3 regions of the Janthinobacterium sp. genome follow, and region 2 is predicted to be linked to each of the others. Evidence: predicted binding sites of a transcription regulator. Region 2 holds the regulator's gene; each other region holds the start of a gene.
The links. Region 2 encodes sigma-54, which starts transcription at its own class of promoters, with help from an activator protein. Its sites were predicted from a motif close to TGGCANGNAANCTGCTTT; they were not measured.

Region 1 (7,330 bases), on a different contig from region 2:
CAGGTCGCGCGCGACGTCGCGGATATCCTGGGCAACGAAGTGCGGCAGCATCCAGCGGTCGTGCAGCGCCGTACCCCAATGCACCAGCTTGGCCTGGAAAGGCTGGCGCCAGAAGCGGGCCACCAGCGCGCGCAGCAGCAGCATTTGCAACAGGCTCATGCGCTCGTGCGGCGGCATTTCGAAGGCGCGGAACTCCACCAGTCCCAGGCGGCCGGTCGGGCCGTCCGGCGAATACAGCTTGTCGATCGAGAACTCGGAGCGGTGCGTATTGCCGGTCAAATCGACCAGCATATTGCGCAGCAGGCGGTCGACCATCCACGGCTTGTCGCCCGGGTGCATGGTCGGCAGCACCTGGTCCATCTGCTGGAAGGCGATCGCCAGTTCGTACAGATTGTCGTCGCGCGCTTCGTCGACGCGCGGCGCCTGGCTGGTCGGCCCGATAAAGGTGCCCGAGAACAGGTACGACAGGGACGGATGCACCTGCCAGTAGGTGATCAGGCTTTTCAGCAGGTCGGGCCGGCGCAGCATCGGGCTGTCTTCGGCGGTGGCGCCGCCCAGGGTGGCGTGGTTGCCACCGCCGGTGCCGGTATGGCGGCCGTCGAGCATGAATTTTTCCGTGCCCAGGCGCGTCAGGCGCGCTTCCTGGTACAGGGTGGACATGTTGTAGACCAGCTCATTCCAGCTGGCCGCCGGGTGGATGTTCACCTCGATCACGCCAGGGTCGGGCGTCACGCTGAGCAGCTTGATGCGCGGGTCGCGCGGCGGCGCATAGCCCTCGATCCACAGCTTCATCTTCAGTTTGGACGCGGTGTTTTCCACGGCCGTGACCAGCGCCAGGTAATCCTCGATGCGTTTCAGGGGCGGCATGAAGATGTGCAGGCGGCCGGCGCGCACTTCGATGCACAGCGCCGTATGGATCACGTCGCGCGCGGCGGGGTCCTGCGGCGTGCGCGCCCTGGCGGCAGGGTCGGCTCCCTTGCCGGCGGCCAGGCCCAGCACGGGGCGCTTGTCTTTTTTGGCGGCCGGCAGCGCGCCGCGCGGCGCGAACGGGTCGACATCGAATTCCATGTCCGCCTCCTGCTCTTCGGGCAGCACCCACGGCAGGGTCGCCAGCGGCAGGCGCAGGCCCATCGGCGAATCGCCTTCGATCAGGTACAGATGCTCGCGCCGCAGCGGCCAGGCCGAGGTGCGCCAGTTGGTGCCCAGCATCACGGCAGGGTCGTAGTCCGCCGCTTTCAATGGCAGCACATAGCCGGCCACCTGGCCCAGGCCCCGTTCCAGCAGGCGCGCCAGGCGGCGCCGCTCTTCGGGCGCCTTCAGGTCGGCCTGCAACGGGTCCAGGTTGCGCGGCAGCGCCTGTTCGCGCTGGGCCTGCAGCAGCACGTCCTCGTAGGCGGCGATCGCGCTGTTGGCCGGCAGGCGCAGCGTTTTGGTCAGTTCGGCGGCAAAGCTGGCCGCCTGTTCGCTGCCATAGCCGTCGTTGACGTGTTCGTCGGAGAACAGGGTGGCATCGAGCCACATCGGCTGGCCGTCGACGCGCCAGAAGATATTCAAGGCCCAGCGCGGCAGCGGCTCGCCCGGATACCATTTGCCCTGGCCGTAGTGCAGCATGCCGCCCGGCGCAAAGTGGTTTTTCAGGCGGTGCATCAGGTTGCCGGCCAGTTCGCGCTTCTCGTCGCCGTGGGCCAGGGTGTTCCATTGCGCGCCATCCATGTCGTCGATCGACACGAAGGTCGGCTCGCCGCCCTGGGTCAGGCGCACGTCCTGGCGTTTCAGGTCGGCGTCCACCTGCTGGCCCAGCTGGTCGATCTTCTGCCAGTCCGCTTCCGAATACGGCTTGGTCACGCGCGGGTCCTCGTGGATGCGGGTGACCGTCATTTCATGGTAGAACGTGACCTCGGCCTGGTCGGTATAGCCGCTGACGGGCGCCGCCGACGACGGCATGGCGGTACAGGCAAGCGGAATATGGCCTTCGCTGGCCAGCATGCCCGAGGTCGGGTCCAGCCCGATCCAGCCGGCGCCCGGGATATACACCTCGGTCCAGGCATGCAGGTCGGTAAAGTCTTCGGCCGCGCCGCTGGGGCCGTCGAGCGCCTCCTGGTCGGCGCGCAATTGAATCAGGTAGCCGGACACGAAACGCGCCGCCAGTCCCAGTTCACGCAGGATCTGCACCAGCAGCCAGCCGGTATCGCGGCACGAGCCGGAGCGCTTTTCCAGCGTGTCTTCCGGCGCCTGCACGCCCGGCTCCATGCGCAGCAGGTAGGCAATATCGTGCTGCAGGCGCTGGTTGATGGCGACCAGGAAGTCGTTCGTCAGCATCGGCTGCGCCAGCAGGGCGGCGCGCGCCTCGGCCACCCATGCGCTCTGCAGCGGGCCGGCCGGTTCCGTCACCAGATAGGGGCTCAGTTCCGCAGTCAGCTGCTCCGGGTAGGCGAACGGAAATTTTTCCGCATATTTCTCGACGAAGAAATCGAACGGGTTGATGACCGTCATGTCGGCCACCAGATCGACCGTAAACTCCAGCACGTCGGTTTTTTCCTGGAACACGAACCGGCCGATATAGTTGCCGTACGGGTCCTGCTGCCAGTTGATGAAATGGTCCTGCGGCTGCACCGTCAGCGAGTACGACAGGATGGGCGTGCGCGCGTGGGGGGCAGGGCGCAGGCGGACTTCGTGCGGCGACAGATTGACCAGACGGTCGTAACGGTAACTGGTCTTGTGGTGCAGCGCGATACGGATAGCCATGCGGAGTGCCTTTTCGATGTGGGCGCGACCTGGGTCGGGCGATAGTATTGGATAAGCATGATTCATACCTGAAATTCCAGCGTAACACGCCGCGCACCGCAGGCACGTTTCTTGATAAGAATGAGAGTGCTAAGATGCTTTATGACTTTGACACCATTGCCATGCACCGCGCCGACGCCATCGTGCGCGCACGGTGCGCCATCATGGTGCAGATCACCCCGATATTGAAAGTGAAAGCGATTACTCCATGTGGCTGCGTACCGCCTGCAAGCTGGGATTCACCCTCGACTGCCCGACCGCGTTCATCCTGATGCTGCGCCCGCGCAGCGGCGCCCAGCAATGGGTGGCGCGCGAGGCCTATATGCTCACGCCCAGCGTGCCGGTGGTGGAATTTACCGATATGTATGGCAACCTGTGCCAGCGCCTGGTGGCGCCGGCCGGCGAGTTTGCCATCGAGACCTCGGCCGACGTGCTGACCGCCGAGGACATCGACGTGGCGCCCGGCGCGCCGTTCGACGCCGTGCAACACCTGCCCGACGGCGTGCTGACTTTTCTTTTGCCCAGCCGCTATTGCGAATCCGAGCAGTTCTCGACCATGGCCGGCGAGATCGTCGCGGCGGTGGCGCCGGGCTATGACCAGGTAGCCGCCATCTGCGACTGGATCCGGCGCGAGGTGCGCTTCGATCCGGCCACAGTCTATGGCCACATGACGGCCACCGAGGTCAACTTGCGGCGCGAAGGCGTGTGCCGCGACCTGGCGCACCTGGGCATCGCCCTGTGCCGCAGCCTGTGCATCCCGGCGCGGATGGTGGTGGGCTATCTGCACCAGCTGGAGCCAATGGACCTGCATGCGTGGTTCGAAGCCTGGGTGGGCGGGCGCTGGTATACCTTCGACGCCACCCAGGCCGGCCCGCGCGGCGGGCGCGTCACGCTGGCCTACGGGCACGACGCGGCTGACGTGGCGATCTTCAACCAGTTTGGACCGGCGTTGCCGGCGCACCGGATGCAGGTAACGGTGCAGCTGCTGCAGGAGCCGTTGCAGCCGCCGGCTTGGCCAGATTCCTGATCCCCGTCGCCTTGTAGGAATCGACCACCTTGTGCACGAAGGCGAGCTTTTCCAGCACGGGCGTGCTGAGCTTGAACGGATACGAGTCCGGCATGCCGATGCTGCGGTTCAGGCTGTTAAGCACGTAAGTGAGGGCGAACCAGTCGGACAGGGTTTCGTCGAACGTGCCGGTCTTGCTGGGCAGGGTCACGCCGTCGAGCGACGGTTCGTCGGCCTTGGCCGGCTTGAGCGACAGGCCGCACGCGTGCGCCGTTTCCAGCGTATCGAGCATGTGCAGGTAATGCGCCCAGGTTTCGGCCCAGTCTTCCCACGGATGCGAGCTGGCGTAGCTGCTGACGAAGCGCTCTTCCCAGTCGGCCACCGGGCCCTCGCTATAGTGGCGCTGCAGCGCTTCGCCGTAGTCGGCGCGTTCGTCGCCGAACAGTGCACGGAAACCGTCGATCCACTGGCTGTCAACCACCAGGCGGTCGAAATAATAATGGCCGCTCTCGTGGCGGAAGTGTCCCAGCAAGGTACGGTAGCGTTCATGCATCTGCTCGCGCGTGCGTTCGCGCTCGGCCGGATCGGCTTCGGCGATATTGAGCGTGATCAGCCCGTCGTCGTGGCCCGTCATCACGCACTGGTCCGTCACGCCGTCTTCCAGGAACTGGAACGCCAGGCCGGTATCGGGCGCCGTCTCTTTCGAGTCCGGCGTCAGGTTCAGCGCGGCCAGCGAGAACAGCAGCCGGCGCTTGGCCGTTTCCAGGCGCGACCATAAAACGACGTTCTTCTCCGACGACAGCGCCGGGATCACCACCGTGAACTGGCACGACTCACAAAGTTCATGCGGATCGTCGGCCGGGATCATCCAGTTGCACACATTGTGTTCCACATAATTGCTGCACTGCTTGTACAGCTTGCCCGCGTCGCGCTTGTTCAGGCTGCTCCACAGGCCATTGTCGGCCGGTTCGTAGCTGTTGATGGTGCGCAGCGAGGGCTCGTAGCCCAGCATGCTGTCGCAGTTGGAACAGTGGGTATTTTCGAAAAAGACTTGCTGTGAGCACTTGTCGCAATGAAACGTTTTCATGAGGCACCGGTTGAGTAAAAGTGGGGAGGTTGTGGGCATGACAATCTAACAGCAAATCCAGCTCAGTGATGAGCGTGTAGGACAATCACTCGCTATCGTGCGCGGGGTGGTACAGGCAAGCTTTCCCGTCTTGCCGGCAGCCTTCTGCACCGCTGCAAAACCGTACGTTTCCGGACACCGCTGTCCGAAGTCGGGCAAATCGAGGCGCCTGACCGGTCGCCGGCTGTCACGCCAACCGATTGATTTGATTGGCTTTTGTTGGCGCGGCAAGACGTGGCACGAAGATTGCGAAAGAGAGCGCATACTCCACTTGCCCACGCCTCACCATGGATCTCGCCCTCGACCCCGGCATTATCAAGCGCCGCCAGCGCCACCAGGTACTGGTCATTGCCGCGCTGCTGGCCACGCTGTGCCTGGCCGCGTGGGGCATCAACCGGCTGGTCGGTCCCAGCGTGGAGGCGTCCGGGCTGATGCTGGCGCAGGTACGGGTGGGCAGTATCGCCAATACCATCAACGCGTCCGGCATCGTGATTCCGGTGCACGAAGAGCTGGTGTCGAGCCCGATCCAGACCCATGTGGCCAAAGTGCATGCCAAGCTGGGCCAGCAGGTGCGGGCCGGCGAATTGCTGCTGGAACTCGACGAGCGCGCCGTGGTGCTGGCCATCGACAGCATCCGGGAGCAGCTGGCGCAGCAGGAAAACCGCATCGCCGCGCTGACGCTGGAGCTGTCGCAGAAGCGCAAGCAGACGGCCAGCGCGATCGAGCTGCTGCAGCTCGACCTGGAGGCGGCCCGCGTGCGGCTGGCCCGCTCGCAGACGCTGCGCAAGGCGGGCGGCGTGTCGGCCGAAGATTTGCTGACGGCCGAGCTGAACGTGCGGCGCATCGAGATCCAGCTGCGCCAGCAGCGCGAGCAGATCGACGACAACCAGCGTGTCACCTCGATCAATATCGAAGGGGCGCGGCTGCAAAAGAACATCCTGCAAAAGCAGCTGGCGCAACAGCAGCAGCTGTCCGATCAGACCCGCGTGCGCGCGCCGTTTGCCGGCATGCTGACGCAGCTGATGGACGAGGAGGGCGCCAGCGTCGGCAACGGCCAGCTGGTGGCCAAGGTGTCCGAATTGAACAATTACAAGGTCGAGGCTTCGCTGTCCGACTTTCATGCGCGCGCGCTGGGCGCCGGCCAGGCGGTACTGGTGGAGCAGGGCAACGTCAGGCTGGCCGGGCGGGTGCAAACCATCTTGCCGGAGATCCAGAACGGCACCGTCAAGCTGCTCGTCACGCTGGCCGAGCCGAACCACGCCATGCTGCGCAACAAGCTGCGGGTCGAGGTCAACATCGTCACCGAGCAGAAGAGCCACACCTTGCTGGCCGATGCGGGCCCGGCGTTCAACGGCCGCGGCCCGCAAGAGATCTTCGTGGTGCGCGACGGCGTCGCCCGCAAGACCACGCTCGATATCGGCGCCAGCGACGGCAAGAGCGTCGAAATCCTGTCCGGCGCGCGTGCCGGCGAGCGTCTCATCATTTCAGATACCAGCCGCTACAAGGACCGCGGCAGCGTCCGCGTGGCCGACTAAACCTCACCCAAAAAAGGGACAACATGATACGCCTGGAAAAAGTCAGCAAGACCTACCGCACCGACAAGGTCGAAACCCTGGCCCTGAAAGACATCGACCTGCATGTGGCGAAAGCCGAATTCGTCTGCATCATGGGCCCCAGCGGCTGCGGCAAGAGCACGCTGCTCAATCTGATCGGCCTGCTCGACCATCCGGGCAGCGGCGCGATCACGGTGGGCGGCGCGCCGGTAGCCTCGTACAAGGACAAATATGTGGCCAGGCTGCGCAACAACACGTTCGGCTTCATCTTCCAGAGCTTTCATCTGATTAATGACCTGCGCGTGATCGACAATGTCGAACTGCCGCTGCTGTACCGCGACATGTCGGCCAGGAAGCGCCAGCGGCTGGCGCGCGAGGCGCTCGAAAAAGTCGGCCTGGGGGCGCGCATGGACCATTACCCGAACCAGTTGTCGGGCGGCCAGCAGCAGCGGGTGGCGATCGCCCGCGCCATCGTCGGCCAGCCGCAGGTATTGCTGGCCGACGAGCCGACCGGCAACCTCGACAGCAAGATGGGCCAGGAGGTGATGGACATCCTGCTCAAGCTCAACAGCGAGGGCACCACCGTCGTGATGGTCACCCACAACGAGCAGGAAGCGCGGCTGGCCGGGCGCGTGGTGCGCGTGTTCGACGGCCAGCTGGTCGCCTGAGGAGAGACGGCATGTTCAGGAACTATATGCTGACGGCGTGGAAGGTTTTTCTGCGCCGCAAAATGTTCACCGCCATCAACCTGCTGTGCATCGTGCTCACGCTGGTGGTGCTGATGGTGGTCGCGGCGCTGCTGCAGAACACTTTCTATCCGACCGGCGTGGAAGGCAAGAGCGCGCGTTTCGTGCAGATGGT
Region 2 (7,330 bases):
CGCGGATATTGAGCAGCATGCCGACCGTGATGAAAAACAGGCCCAGCAGCACGTCGCGGAACGGTTTGATATCCTCTTCCACCTGGTGCTTGAATTCGGTCTCCGATATCAGCATGCCGGCAACAAACGCGCCCAGCGCCAGCGACAAGCCCGCGCGTTCGGTGATCCAGGCCGCGCCCAGCGTGATGAGCAAGAGGTTGAGCATGAACAGCTCCTGCGAGCGGCGCTTGGCCACGATGGTCAGCCAGCCGCGCACCATCTTTTGCCCGAGGAACAGCAGCAGGATCAATACCACCACCGCCTTGGCGCCGGCCCAGGCCAGCGTTTCGGCCAGGTTCTCCGAGTCCTTGGTCAGCGCGGGTATCAGGATCAGCAGCGGCACCACGGCCAGGTCCTGGAACAGCAAAATGCCGATGATCTTGCGGCCGTGTTCGCTTTCGAGTTCGAGCCGTTCCGTCAGCATTTTTGACACAATGGCCGTCGACGACATGGCCAGCGCGCCGCCCAGCGCAAACGCGGCCTGCCAGCTCAGGTGGAAGTAGGCCGACAGATAGCGCCCGACGAACCAGCCGAACACGACGGTGGCGACGATGGTGGTCACCACCTGCGCCATGCCGAGTCCGAACACGATGCGCCGCATGGCGAGAAACTTGGGGAGGGAGAATTCGAGCCCGATGGAAAACATCAGGAACACGACGCCGAATTCGGCCAGCGTATGGCTCGCTTCATTCTCGGCCGCCAGGCCCAGCGCGTGGGGGCCGATGACGATGCCGACTGCCAGGTAGCCGAGCATGGGCGGCAAATGCAACATTCTGAAAGCGACCACGCCAAGCACGGCGCTGCCGAGTAACATCAAGGTCAGTTCTAGCGAGGAAAACATGGGTTGCCCGGGGAGGTCAGTGGAAATCGTTGTTTGTTGTGACTGGCAAGTTTTTTGCTTTCCTAATTCGTTTATACTTTGGGGATGAGTGTAACCCATGAAAAAACAATGCAGAAAGCTTTTGATCGAAGTGACATGAAAGCCACAAGCGAGCGGGCCGTGGCGCTGGCCCGCACCACCTTGCAAATCGAGGCCGATGCCATCATCGCGCTGCATGCGCGCCTGGCCACGGACGACAGTGTCGGCCGCGCCGTCGCGCTGCTGCTCGAATGCAAGGGCCGCGTGGTGGTATCCGGCATCGGCAAGTCCGGCCATATCGCGCGCAAGATCGCCGCGACGCTCTCGTCCACCGGCACGCCGGCGATGTTCGTGCATCCGGCCGAAGCGGCCCATGGCGACCTGGGCATGGTTACGTCCGAGGATGCGTTTATTGCCATCTCGTATTCCGGCGAATCGGCCGAACTGATGGCCATCATGCCGGTCGTCAAGCGCATGGGCGGCGTGCTGATCTCGATGACGGGCAAGCCGCAGTCGAGCCTGGCACAGCTGGCCGACGTGCATCTCGATATCTCGGTGGAAAAAGAAGCCTGTCCGCTGAACCTGGCGCCGACCGCCAGCACCACCGTGACGCTGGCGCTGGGCGACGCGCTGGCGGTGGCGCTGCTGGACTTGCGGGGCTTCAAGGAAGAAGATTTTGCCCGTTCGCATCCGGGTGGCGCCCTGGGCCGCCGCCTGCTGACGCACGTGCATGACGTGATGCGCAGCGGCGAGCGGGTGCCGAAAGTGCCGGTGGACGCATCGCTGCTGCAGGCGCTGGAAGAAATGACAAGGAAGGGCATGGGCATGACGGCCGTGGTCGATGCGCAGGACCGCCCGGTGGGCGTGTTTACCGATGGCGACCTGCGCCGCATGTTCGAACGCGTGCAGGATTTCACGCAAGTGGCGATCCGCGACGTGATGCATGCGCAGCCGCGCAGCATCGCGCCCGACCGTCTGGCCGTCGATGCCGTGGCCGTGATGGAGCAGCACCGCATCAATCAGATGCTGGTGGTCGACGCTGACGGCAAGCTGGTCGGCGCGCTGCATATCCATGACCTGACACAGGCCAAGGTGATCTGATGCCCGCAGGCCTGCCGGACCGGCAGGGAGGCACAACTTTTTGAGAGTGAAACACTATGCGGAAGCCAGAAGGCGCCCATCGCTGGCGCATGATTTTTACCGTGCTGGGCGCCGTCGTGTTCGCACTGGGCAGCTTCTGGCTGCTCGAAGTGATGAACAAGAGCAGCCAGGACGTCAATGGCAGCAAGAAGCTCGACGAGCCCGATTATTTCGTCACCAATTTCAGCATGGTGCGCATGGATTTGCAGGGCAAACCGAGCTATATCGTGTCCGGCGCCAAGCTCACGCATTTCCCGGCTGACGATTCGTCCAATATCGACCAGCCTTTCGTGCGCAAGATCAGCCCGGGCGTGCCGCCGCTGAACATGAACGCGGAACTGGCGCATATCGACCAGAACAACACGCGCCTGCAGTTGTCGCGCAATGTGGTGATCGACCGCATAGCCGGGCCGAAAACGCAGAACCTGACGCTGAAAACCGAGGCGCTGACGATTTACCCCGACGAAGAGCGGATGGAGTCGGCCGTGCCGGTCGACCTGGTGTCGGGCCGCTCGCATGTGACCGGCGTGGGCCTGAACGCCAACAACGCCACCAGCGTGGTGGACGTGCCCAATTCGGTGCGCATCGTGATTCCGCCGCGCACGCCGGTGCAGGCGCCCGCTGCTGCGCCGGCCCAATAAAAGATATGCAAAAGGACTAATATAAAATGAAAAAAATCTTGCTGTTGAGCCTGTTCTCGCTGGCCGTGATGGGCACGGCCCGGGCCGAAAAGGCCGACTCCGAAAAAGAAGCCGTGATCACCGCCCAGCGCGGCCAGGTCGATGACATCAAGCAGACGCGCACGCTGACCGGCGACGTGGTGCTGGTAAAAGGTACGCTGACCATGAAGGCCGGCCGCGCCCTGATCACGGAAGATCCGCAGGGCTACCAGTTCATCACGTTCTGGGCCGATGCGGGCAAGCTGGCCACTTTCCGCCAGAAACGCGATGGCGCCGGCGACCTGTGGATCGAAGGCGAAGCCGAGCGCGTGGAATACAACAACAAGACGGAAGTGGTGAAACTGTTTACCCGCGCCAAGCTCACGCGCCTGGAAGGCACCAAGCCGACCGACGTGGCCAACGGCGCCTTTATCTCGTATGACAGCCGCAACGAGTTGTTCAACATGGAAAACAGCAACAGCGGTACCAGCGCCCCGGGCGCCGGCAGCGTGCGCATGGTGATCCAGCCGAAGAACAAGACGCCGGCGGAGAAGGCGCCCGCCGCGCCTGCGCCGGTGCCCACGCCAGGAAAGAAATAATGGACAACAATTTACGCTGTGGCAGCACCCTGATCGTGCGGGGACTGCAAAAGACCTATGGCAAGCGGCAGGTCGTGCATGACGTGTCGCTGCAAGTCGAATGCGGCGAAGTGGTGGGCCTCTTGGGTCCGAACGGCGCCGGCAAGACCACCTCGTTCTACATGATCGTCGGCCTGGTGCCGTCGGACGGCGGCACCATCGACATCAGCGGCGTCGATATCTCCAGCCTGCCGATCCACCGCCGCGCGCAGATGGGCCTGTCCTACCTGCCGCAGGAAGCGTCGGTATTTCGCAAGCTGACGGTGGAAGACAATATTCGCGCCGTGCTGGAAATCCAGACCGTCGACGGCCGTCCGCTGAAAAAGCCCGAGATCGAGGAGCGCCTCGACAAGCTGCTGGCCGACTTGCAGATCGAAAAGCTGCGCGAAAACCAGGCCCTGTCGCTGTCGGGCGGTGAACGGCGGCGCGTGGAAATTGCCCGCGCGCTGGCCACCGATCCCCGCTTCGTGCTGCTCGATGAACCGTTCGCCGGCGTCGATCCGATCGCCGTGATCGAGATCCAGCGCATCGTGCGGTTTTTGAAGGAACGCAATATCGGCGTGCTGATCACCGACCATAATGTGCGCGAAACGCTGGGCATCTGCGACCGCGCCTACATCATCAACCAGGGCTCGGTGCTGGCGTCCGGGCGGCCCGACGACATCATCGCCAACGAGTCGGTGCGCCGCGTGTATCTGGGCGAACACTTCCGCATGTAAGCCGATGAAACAATCACTGCAGCTGCGCACCTCGCAGCATCTGGCACTGACGCCGCAACTACAGCAATCGATACGCCTGTTGCAACTGTCCACCCTGGAATTGCACCAGGAGCTCGAGCAATTGCTGACCGATAATCCCTTGCTGGAACGGCTCGACGATCCGCTCGACCGCTCCTTGCGCCTGCTGTCCGATGGTGCGCTGAGCTCGACCGCGGCGCCCGGCGAAGCACCGCCGGCGCCACCGGGCCAGGACGCGCCGGCGCCAGCCGCCGAAGCGGAAACCTTTGATGGCGATGGCGGCGAAAGCACGGCCGCGCCCGAAGGCGGCGACAGCGACTGGAACGAAGCGAGTCGCGGCAAGGCGCCCGATGACGAAGATTCCAGGCCACAACTGGAGGCCCATCACTGCACCTTGCGCGAGCACCTGATGGAGCAGATGCGCGTGACCGTGCTGGAGCTGCGCGACCGCGCGCTGGTCGAACTGATCATCGATGCGCTGGACGACAATGGCTATCTGGAAGAGCCACTCGAGGAGATCCAGGCGCGCCTGCCGGAAGAGCTGGAAGTGGACGCCGACGAGCTGCGCACGGCGCTGTCGCTGCTGCAAAGTTTCGACCCGGCCGGCGTGGGCGCGCGCAACGCCTCCGAATGCCTGGCGCTGCAGATCAAGCGCCTGCCACAGGTGGCGCTGGTGACGCGCCGCATGGCCCTGACCATCGTGGAAAAACACCTGACCTGGTTTGCCCAGCGCGACTTCAACAAGCTGAAAAAAGCCCTCGATTGCGACGATGAAGACCTGCGCGAAGCACAGACCGTGATTCGCCTGTGCAATCCCCATCCGGGCGCCGTGTTCGCGTCCGACGTGTCCGACTACGTGGTGCCGGACGTGGTGGTCAAGCGCGCCCGCAATGGCTGGCAGGTATCGCTGAACAATGACGTGATGCCACGCCTGCGCGTGAACGCCATGTACGCCAACCTGCTCAAGCAGGGCAAAGGCGAGGGCGGCATGGGCGCGCAGCTGCAGGAAGCCAAATGGCTGATCAAGAACATGCGCCAGCGCTTCGATACCATCCTGCGCGTGGCGCAGGCGATAGTAGAACGACAAAAGGATTTTTTCTCGCATGGCGCAGTTGCCATGCGGCCACTTGTGCTTCGTGAAATAGCTGATACACTGGGTTTACACGAGAGTACTATCTCGCGGGTAACAACCCAAAAGTACATGCTGACCCCGCATGGAATGTTTGAGTTGAAGTATTTCTTTGGCAGCCATGTCGCCACCGAAGCAGGAGGGGAAGCGTCCTCGACGGCGATACGGGCATTGATCGTGCAATTGACAGGAGCAGAGAACCCTAAAAATCCTTTATCCGACAGTAAGATTGCGGACATGCTGGGGGAACAAGGCATGGTGATTGCGCGACGTACTGTTGCCAAATACCGGGAAGCGTTGAAAATTCCGCCAGTGAGCCTGCGTAAGTCTTTGTAGTTTTTTCGGTTCCTCTACGGTCCGGATGTCACGGACACCGCACGAACCCGATCATCTTTAGGAGTGTGTATGAATCTCACCATCAGCGGACATCATCTCGAAGTGACACCAGCCATCCGTGAATACGTACAAACCAAACTGGAACGCGTGAAACGCCATTTCGATCACGTCATCGATATTGCCGTGATTCTGACCGTCGACAACCTCAAAGAGAAAGAAAAACGCCAGAAGGCCGAAGTGAATCTGCGACTGAGCGGCAAGACCGTCTATGTGGAAAGCCTGGCGCAAGACCTGTATGCCGCGATCGACAGCCTGATCGACAAGCTGGACCGGCAAGTGATGAAGTACAAAACCAAAGTGCAAGGGCACGGTAAAGAGGCGATCAAGCATCTGCCTGACAACACCGACAACTCTGAAGAAGCCGCCGCCGCTGTCTAGCCGGCCTGCCGTTTCCAGATTGTTGTGATCAACTAAGGGCGCGCTGTATTTTACTCGCGCCCTTTTTTGCGGCCATTTTTTCCTCGTTCACTGCTCAGTGACGCTCGCGGTGCCGCAGGACGACCCGTTCCTTGTCCGCAAAATACTGCGCCAGATGTTCCGCCATGTACACCGAGCGGTGCTGGCCGCCCGTGCAGCCGAGCGCCACCGTCAGATAGCTGCGGTTGTCGGATTTGAACGACGGCAACCATTTTTCCACAAAATTGCGGATGTCGGCAAACATCTCCAGCGCACTCGGCTGTGCGTCGAGAAACGCGATCACCGGCGCGTCGCGGCCATCGAGCGGACGCAGCGCTAGGTCGTAATAGGGATTCGGCAAGGCCCGCACATCGAACACGAAGTCGGCGTCCAGCGGCACGCCCAGCTTGAAGGCAAACGATTCGAAGAACAAGGTCAGCGGCGCGCGTTCGGAAGCAACGATATCCTTGACCCAGGCACGCAGCTTGTTGGCGCTCAGCTCGGACGTATCGATCACATGGCCGAGCTGCTCGATCGCCGACAGGCGTTCGCGCTCTTCCAGGATGCACTCGATCAGGGTGCGGCGGCTGGCCGGATTGGCGTCGGGGCGCAATTCATGCGACAGCGGATGGCTGCGCCGCGTTTCCGAAAAGCGTGCCACCAGCGAATGCGTGGTGGCAGTCAGAAACATCACCTTGACGTCATGTCCCTGGTCGCGCAGCAGCGCCACATTGTGCGGCAGGCTGACCAGCGACTCGGCGCTGCGCGCATCGACGGCCACGGCCAAATGGGTGGCGCCCTCTTCGCGCAGGGTTTGCACCAGGTTCGGCAACAGGGCCGGCGGCAGGTTGTCGACGCAGTAATAGCCGGTGTCTTCGAGCACATTGAGTGCGACGGATTTGCCGGAGCCGGAGATGCCGGTGATAAGGACGATATGCATGCGGCAATCATACAATAAAGACCGCATGCGCGCCCCGTGGCAACCCGGCTTACAAATTATTGCAATTACTTGTGTGGTGCGGATTGGACAAACCCACGTGCCGGTGCCAACAATGTTGTCGGATTACGCGGGCCAAGGCCCGCTAATCCGACCTACGCGCTAATCGCCGCTCATTGCCAATCGTTGGTGAAGCAGGGAATTGACGAAGCGCAGCTTCGTGCCTGCGGAACGGTTCGCCCTTGCAAGGGCGAACTCCTTGGCAATATCAATCGCCACTCATGGCCAATCGTTGCCGCTCCATGAACTCCTGCAAGGTATCGATGCCGCGCAATTGCAAGATGGTATTGCGCACGGCCGCTTCCAGCAGCACGGCGATATTGCGGCCGGCGGCGACGGG
Region 3 (7,330 bases), on a different contig from region 2:
CGGCCCGGGCGCCGCCGGACAAACTCCCAACGGCGATCCGGTCAGCCCGCGGGCGGCGAACTTCGACCCGTTCTCGGACGGTTACCAGCAGGATCCGCCCGAATACGTGCGCTGGGCGCGCGAACAGGAACCGGTGTTCTACAATCCGGCCATGGGCTACTGGGTGGTCACCCGGTACGACAGCATCAAGGCCATCTTTCGCGACAATATCGCCTTCAGTGCGTCGATCGCGCTGGAGAAAATCACGCCGACCGGCGACGAGGCGAACGCGGTGCTGGCCTCCTACAGCTATGGCATGGGCCGCACCCTGGTCAACGAGGACGAGCCGACGCACATGGCGCGCCGCCGCGTGCTGATGGACCCGTTTACTCCCGGGGAACTGGCGCAGCATGAACCGCTGGTGCGCAAGCTCGCGCGCGAGTATGTCGACCGTTTCATCGACGACGGCAAGGCGGACCTGGTCGACCAGATGCTGTGGGAAGTGCCGCTTACCGTCGCCCTGCATTTCCTCGGCGTGCCCGAAGAGGACATGGATACCCTGCGCGAGTATTCGATCGCCCACACCGTCAATACGTGGGGCCGCCCCAGGCCGGACGAGCAGGTGGCGGTGGCGCATGCGGTAGGCAAGTTCTGGCAGTTCGCCGGCAAGGTGCTCGCCAAGATGCGCCTCGATCCTTCCGGTCCCGGCTGGATGAAATATGGCATCCGCAAGCAGGCCGGGTACCCGGACGTGGTGACCGACTCCTACCTGCACTCGATGATGATGGCCGGTATCGTGGCGGCGCACGAAACCACCGCCAATGCGACCGCCAATGCGTTGAAGCTGCTGCTGCAGCATCCACGCGCATGGCGCGAGATCTGCGACGACCCGGGCCTGATTCCGAACGCGGTCGACGAGTGCTTGCGGCACAACGGCTCGGTGGCGGCCTGGCGGCGCCTGGCCACCAGGGACGTGACCATCGAGGGCGTCGACATCCCGGCCGGCGCCAGGCTGCTGATCGTCACCTCGTCGGCCAACCACGACGAGCGCCACTTCCCGGACGCCGACCTGTTCGACATCCGGCGCGACAACGCCGGCGAACACCTGACCTTCGGCTACGGTTCGCATCAATGCATGGGCAAGAACCTGGCGCGCATGGAAATGCAGATCTTCCTGGAGGAGTTCACGCGCCGCCTGCCGCACATGACGCTGAGCGAGCAGACGTTTTCCTACGTGCCCAATACCTCGTTCCGCGGCCCGGAGCACTTGCATGTGCAATGGGATCCGGCGCGCAATCCGGAACGCGCGAACCGGGCCCTGCTCGACGTGCGGGTGCCGGTCCGTATCGGCGAGCCGTCGCGCCACGCGATCACGCGCCCGGTGCGGGTGGCCAGCGTGACGCCGGTTGCCGAAGGCGTCGTCAAGCTGCGTTTCACCGCGCTCGATGGCGCGGCGCTGCCACGCTGGACACCGGGCGCGCATATCGATATCGAGTGCGGCGCGCCGGGATTGACACGCCAGTATTCCCTTTGTGGCGACCCGGACGATACCTCGGCGCTCGAGATCGCGGTCCTGTGCGAGCCGGAGGGGCGCGGCGGCTCGGCCTGGGTCCACGCCAAGCTGCGCGCCGGCGATACGGTCCATATCCGCAGCCCGCGCAATCACTTTCGGATGGACGAATCGGCGTCCAAGGCGATCTTTATCGCCGGCGGCATCGGCATCACGCCGATCGGCGCAATGGCGCGCAGGGCCCGGACGCTCGGCATGGATTACGAGCTGCATTACAGCGGCCGCAGCCGCAAGAGCATGGCCTTTCTGGCCGAACTGGCGCAGTTGCATGGCGAACGGCTGCACGTCCATGCCGGCGATGAAGGGCGGCGCAACGACTTGCCGGCATTGCTGGCCAAGCCCGAACCGGGCACGCAGATCTATGCCTGCGGCCCGGCGGGCATGCTGCAGGCACTGCAGGACTGCTGCGCGGCCTGGCCTGGCGACGCCCTGAGAACCGAGCATTTCGTCGCCACCGCGACGGCGCTCGATCCCGCGCAAGAGCATGCCTTCGAGCTTGAACTGCGCGACTCGGGCAGGATCGTCGGCGTCAGGGCCGACCAGACCGTGCTGGCGGCGCTGCGCGCGGCCGGTGTCGCGGTGCGCAGCGACTGCGAAGAGGGGCTGTGCGGCTCGTGCGAAGTGCCGGTGCTGGCAGGCCAGGTCGACCACCGCGACGTGGTCCTGACACACTCCGAGCGGCAAGCCAGCGTGAAGATGATGGCTTGCTGTTCGCGCGCGGCGGGAAAAAAGCTGGTGCTGGCGCTTTGATGAGGCCCCTCTACGGCACTGCGATTGCTTCGCCTTGCAGCTTGCCTTCGGCGAGCAGGGCCCGGGTGCGGTTCAGGGTCGACAGCAGGGCGGTTTTGTAGCCCTGCTCGCTGTCCATCCAGGCCTGTTCCGCCTGCTCTTCCGGGCCGTTCGGCTGCTTGCCGCGCAAGCCGGTGTAGCAATAGAACTTCAGTTGCAGCGCGCCGGCGGCGTCCTCGAACAACTCATTGACGATCACGCCTTCGCTCGGTCCCGCCGCCTGGAAGAAGGACACCTTGCTGCCGGCGTCGAAACTGATGATTTCACGCAGGTCGGCACCGCCGATGGTGGCTTCCCGCACGATATGGCTTGCGCTTTCCTCGACAACGTCGCAGCGCGTGCACAGCCCGGGCGGCAGGAACAGGCGGGCATCGCGCGCTTTCCAGACCAGCCCGGCCCATGCCTGGGCGCGTGTCAGGGGAACTTCGCCTGCCGGATTGACCGGCACCGTAGCTGTCGAACAGATCATGATGGCACTCCTTCTCGTCAAATGGCTGGTGTCGTTTGGGTGGCAATCGCGGCGACGTAATCGCGGTAGTTGCGCAGCGGCCGACCCAGCATGGTTGTCAGGCGCGCCACGTCGCCGGCTTCCGGCAGCATGCCGTCGCTGAGGAAGCGTTCGGCCATCAGGCGCATGTCGTAGGCCATCCAGCCTGGCATGACGTTGCGCAGGTTTTGCTCGAAGCCGGCCGTGTCGTCGCCGGCATACGCGATCGGGCGCCCCAGCACCGCGGACCAGATGGCGGCCGCATCGGTGCCGGTCAGCGTGTCCGGGCCGACCAGGTTGATGCGTTCGATTGCCTGCGGGCCGTCCGCGTTGGCGCGGCGGAGCAGTTCGATGGCGGCGATTTCGCCGATGTCGCGCGGATCGACCATGGCCAGCCCTCTGGCGCCGATCGGCATCGGGTAGACACCGCAGGCCAGCACGGTGTCCCGTATCGTCAGCTCGTTGTTCATGAAGTAGGCCGGGCGCAGAATGGTGGCGGAAAAGCCCATCTGTTCGAGCATGCGTTCGACGCCGAACTTGCCGGCGAAGTGGGGCACGTTCAGGTAGCGGTCGCTGTGGAGGACGGACAGGTAGACGACGTGTTCGATTCCCGCTTCCCTTGCAAGGTTCAGCGCAATCAGCGCCTGGGTGAATTCGTCCGGTGTCACGGCATTGAGCAGAAACAGGGCGGAGGTGCCGGCGAACGCGCCGCGCAGTGAATCCGGATCCATCAGGTCGCCTTTGACGACGTCGACGCCGGCCGGAAAATCCGCCCTGGCCGGATCGCGCACGAGGGCGCGTACGCTGGCGCCGCGCTGGACGAGCTGGTCGATCACGTGGCGGCCGATGGTGCCGGTGGCACCGGTTACAAGCATGGTCATGATATTGCTCCTGGGGGGGTTGAAAAAGCAGATTCATCATAATCATTCCACCAAAGAGCCGAAAGCCAGTATATTTGGACATACTGTCTCGGAGGTGGAACATATGGATTTGCTGGCATTGGTCGATTTCAATCTGGTGGCCCGGCACGGCGGCGTGGGGCGCGCGGCGCGTGCCACCGGACGGCCCAAGGCGACGCTGTCGCGCCGCGTGGTCGAGCTTGAAAGCAGCCTGGGTCTGCGCCTGTTCGAGCGCGGCGCGCGCGTGCTGAAACTCACCGAGGAGGGCAAGGCCCTGCACCAACGCACCAGTGTCCTGCTCAATGAGATCGACGAGACGGCCGGCGCCATTGCCCAGGGCGGCACCCGTCCGCGCGGCCGGCTGCGGATCAGCGCGCCAATGCTGTTCTCGCAGGCAGCGATGGGCAAACTGGCGGCGGGCTTTGCGCTGCAATATCCCGAGGTCAGGCTGGAGGTGACGACCGAAGACCGGCCGGTCGACATGGTCGAGGAGGCTTACGACCTGGTGATCAGAGTCAATCCCGCAGCCGATGAAAACCTGGTCGGCCGCATCTTCCTGCGTGACCGGCTGCTGGTGGTGGCGCCGCCCGGCCTGGCAGCACCCGGCGCCGGGCATGCCGTGCCGGCCGTCATGCGTGGCACACGCCGTGAGCGCGCCGCCTGGAATGTGCTGACGCCAGCCGGCAAGGCGGTCATCGAGGTCGAGCCGGTGCTGTGCCTGGCGTCGCTGTTCATGGTGCGCGATGCGGTGCGGCTGGGCGTCGGCGCCGCGCAGCTGCCCTTGTCGCTGGTCAGCCATGACCTGGCCGCCGGCACCCTGGTCAGCTGGGGCGACATCGACGGCCCCGAGACCGCGCTGTGGGCGCTGTACCCATCGCGCCGCTTGCTCAGCGCACGCGTCTCGGCCTTCCTGGCCTACCTGCAGCAGGCGTTTCCGAGCGGCGCGCCCGATGAACTGGCCGCCTATATCGCCAGCTGAAAACCACGCGCCGTCGGCGCTTGCCGGCGCCACCGTGCAGCATGCGCACCACGGTGGTGCATCTGCTGCACGGTGGTGCGCCATTCTCACCCTTGCTTCGCCGCTGACGCTCCCGGCATTGGCATGCATCGTGCTTTGACAAGGCTTGTTGACCAGCCCACTCAAGCACCTGCCATGCCCGACTGCACCACCGCCGTTACTTCGACCGTTGCCGAGCCCTGCCATGGGGCATGGCAGGCGCAGCTGACGCTGGGCTTTGCCCTGCATGGCGGCGTCTCGCGCCTGCTCAAACGCCGCCACAGCGGCCCGCTGCGCGTGCAAAAGCCGCTGTATCCGGAAGGCGAGGCGGTCTGCCACGCCATCATTGTGCATCCCCCCGGCGGCGTGGTCGGCGGCGACCAGCTGCATGTCGATGCCGACGTCGGCGACGGCGCACGTGCATTCCTGACGTCGCCCGGCGCGGCCAAGTGGTACCGCGCCAACGGCCACGTCTCCGGCCAGCATGTGGTGCTGCGCGCGGGCGCCGGCGCCTCCATTGAGTGGATGCCGCAGGAAAGCATTTTCTTCGACCAGGCCTGCGTGCGCCTGCGCCATGAGGTGGAGCTGGCGCAGGACGCCAGCTATATCGGCCTCGATATCATCTGCCTGGGCCGCAGCGCCTCGGGCGAAACGTTTAACAGCGGCAGCATCAGCCAGCATACGCAGATCCGCCGCGGCGGCAAGCTGCTGTGGTGGGAGCAGGGCATGCTGGCCGCCGATGGCCCCCTGATGCACAGCGCACTGGGCATGGCCGGCCACAGCGTGTGCGCCACCCTGATCGCGGTCGGCGCAGCGCTGCCGGCCGCGGTGCTGGCGGCGCTGCGCGAGCTTGCCGTGCCCGATGGCGCACAGTTCGGCGCGACCCAAATGAAAACGGTGCTGGTGGTGCGATTGCTGTGCAGCGACAGCGAGGCGGCGCGCCGCGTGATGGTCGCGGCCTGGCAGCTGCTGCGGCCGGCCTTGCTGGGTCGCGCGGCCGTCATCCCCCGCATCTGGAATACCTGAATACGACAAGGAAAAACATGGATCTGACACCCCGCGAAAAAGACAAGCTGCTCATTTTTACCGCTTCGCTGCTGGCCGAGCGGCGCCTGGCGCGCGGCCTGAAACTCAATTATCCGGAAGCGGTGGCGCTGATCAGCGCGGCCATCATGGAAGGCGCGCGCGACGGCAAGTCGGTGGCCCAGCTGATGTCGGACGGCGCGCAGATCCTGACGCGCGACGACGTGATGGAAGGCATACCCGAAATGATCCCCGACATTCAGGTCGAGGCGACGTTCCCCGATGGCAGCAAGCTCGTCACCGTGCATAACCCGATACCGTAGTTTCACACTGCTAGCTACCAACACATTTTGACAGGAGCCGGACATGATCCCAGGCGAATACAGATTGGAAGAAGGCGAGATCAGCCTCAATGCGGGCCGTACCACGGCAACCGTGGTGGTCGCCAACCGTGGCGACCGGCCGATACAGGTCGGCTCGCATTTTCATTTTTTCGAAGTCAACCCGGCGCTCGCCTTCGAGCGCTGGCGCGCCTATGGCATGCGCCTCAATATCGCCGCCGGCACCGCCGTGCGCTTCGAGCCGGGCCAGCAGCGCACCGTGGAACTGGTGGCGCTGGCGGGCGAACGCAAGGTATTCGGCTTCAACGGCGAAGTCATGGGCGAATTGAAAGACACTCCACCCGGAAAGGAATGAGATGGCCAGTATTCCCCGCAGCGCGTATGCCGAGATGTTCGGTCCCACCACGGGTGACCGCATCCGCCTGGCCGATACGGAACTGTTCATCGAGATCGAACACGATTACGCCATTTACGGCGAAGAGGTGAAGTTCGGCGGCGGCAAGGTGATCCGCGACGGCATGGGCCAGTCGCAGCGCAATGCGGCCGAGGTGATGGACACCGTCATCACCAACGCCGTGATCGTCGATCACTGGGGCATCGTGAAAGCCGATATCGGCCTGAAGAACGGCCTGATCTTCGGCATCGGCAAGGCCGGCAACCCGGACATCCAGCCCGGCGTGACGCTGGCCATCGGCGGCGCCACCGAAATCATCGCCGGCGAAGGCATGATCGTCACGGCCGGCGGCGTCGACACGCACATCCACTTTATCTGCCCGCAGCAGATCGAGGAGGCGCTAATGAGCGGCGTGACCACCATGCTTGGCGGTGGCACCGGGCCGGCGGTCGGCACGGCCGCCACCACCTGCACGCCGGGACCGTGGCATCTGAACGCCATGCTGGCGGCGGCCGACGCGTTTCCGATGAACCTGGGCTTCATGGGCAAAGGCAACGTGAGCCTGCCGACACCGCTGGAAGAACAGGTGCGCGCCGGCGCCATCGGCCTCAAACTGCATGAAGACTGGGGCAGCACGCCGGCCGCCATCGACAACTGCCTGTCGGTGGCCGACCGCATGGATATCCAGGTGGCGCTGCACAGCGACACCCTCAACGAAGGGGGATTTCTCGAGCATACGCTGGCCGCCTTCAAGGACCGCACCATCCATACCTTTCATACGGAAGGGGCGGGCGGCGGCCATGCGCCGGACATTATTGCCGCCGTCGGTCAATCGAATGTGCTGCCATCGT

Region 1: the regulator sigma-54 is predicted to act here: its motif matches at 2,798-2,815, upstream of RTQ46_RS24775 (transglutaminase family protein).
Region 3: the regulator sigma-54 is predicted to act here: its motif matches at 4,823-4,840, upstream of RTQ46_RS11970 (urease accessory protein UreD).

The regions. Positions count from the first base shown of each region.
Region 1 is NZ_DAMAGB010000061.1:14,760-22,089, forward strand. Features, by position in the region: gene RTQ46_RS24775 (transglutaminase family protein) at 1-2,745, opposite strand, end outside; gene RTQ46_RS24780 (transglutaminase family protein) at 2,993-3,811, shown strand; gene RTQ46_RS24785 (putative zinc-binding peptidase) at 3,714-4,877, opposite strand; gene RTQ46_RS24790 (efflux RND transporter periplasmic adaptor subunit) at 5,204-6,451, shown strand; gene RTQ46_RS24795 (ABC transporter ATP-binding protein) at 6,475-7,137, shown strand; gene RTQ46_RS24800 (ABC transporter permease) at 7,149-7,330, shown strand, end outside.
Region 2 is NZ_DAMAGB010000001.1:261,911-269,240, forward strand. Features, by position in the region: gene RTQ46_RS01220 (cation:proton antiporter) at 1-880, opposite strand, end outside; gene RTQ46_RS01225 (KpsF/GutQ family sugar-phosphate isomerase) at 989-1,999, shown strand; gene lptC (LPS export ABC transporter periplasmic protein LptC) at 2,056-2,679, shown strand; gene lptA (lipopolysaccharide transport periplasmic protein LptA) at 2,706-3,296, shown strand; gene lptB (LPS export ABC transporter ATP-binding protein) at 3,296-4,054, shown strand; gene RTQ46_RS01245 (RNA polymerase factor sigma-54) at 4,059-5,537, shown strand; gene hpf (ribosome hibernation-promoting factor, HPF/YfiA family) at 5,607-5,975, shown strand; gene rapZ (RNase adapter RapZ) at 6,070-6,933, opposite strand; gene hprK (HPr(Ser) kinase/phosphatase) at 7,199-7,330, opposite strand, start outside.
Region 3 is NZ_DAMAGB010000017.1:28,850-36,179, forward strand. Features, by position in the region: gene RTQ46_RS11950 (cytochrome P450/oxidoreductase) at 1-2,299, shown strand, start outside; gene RTQ46_RS11955 (AtaL-like protein) at 2,310-2,807, opposite strand; gene RTQ46_RS11960 (NmrA/HSCARG family protein) at 2,825-3,706, opposite strand; gene RTQ46_RS11965 (LysR substrate-binding domain-containing protein) at 3,810-4,703, shown strand; gene RTQ46_RS11970 (urease accessory protein UreD) at 4,878-5,747, shown strand; gene RTQ46_RS11975 (urease subunit gamma) at 5,765-6,067, shown strand; gene RTQ46_RS11980 (urease subunit beta) at 6,111-6,440, shown strand; gene ureC (urease subunit alpha) at 6,442-7,330, shown strand, end outside.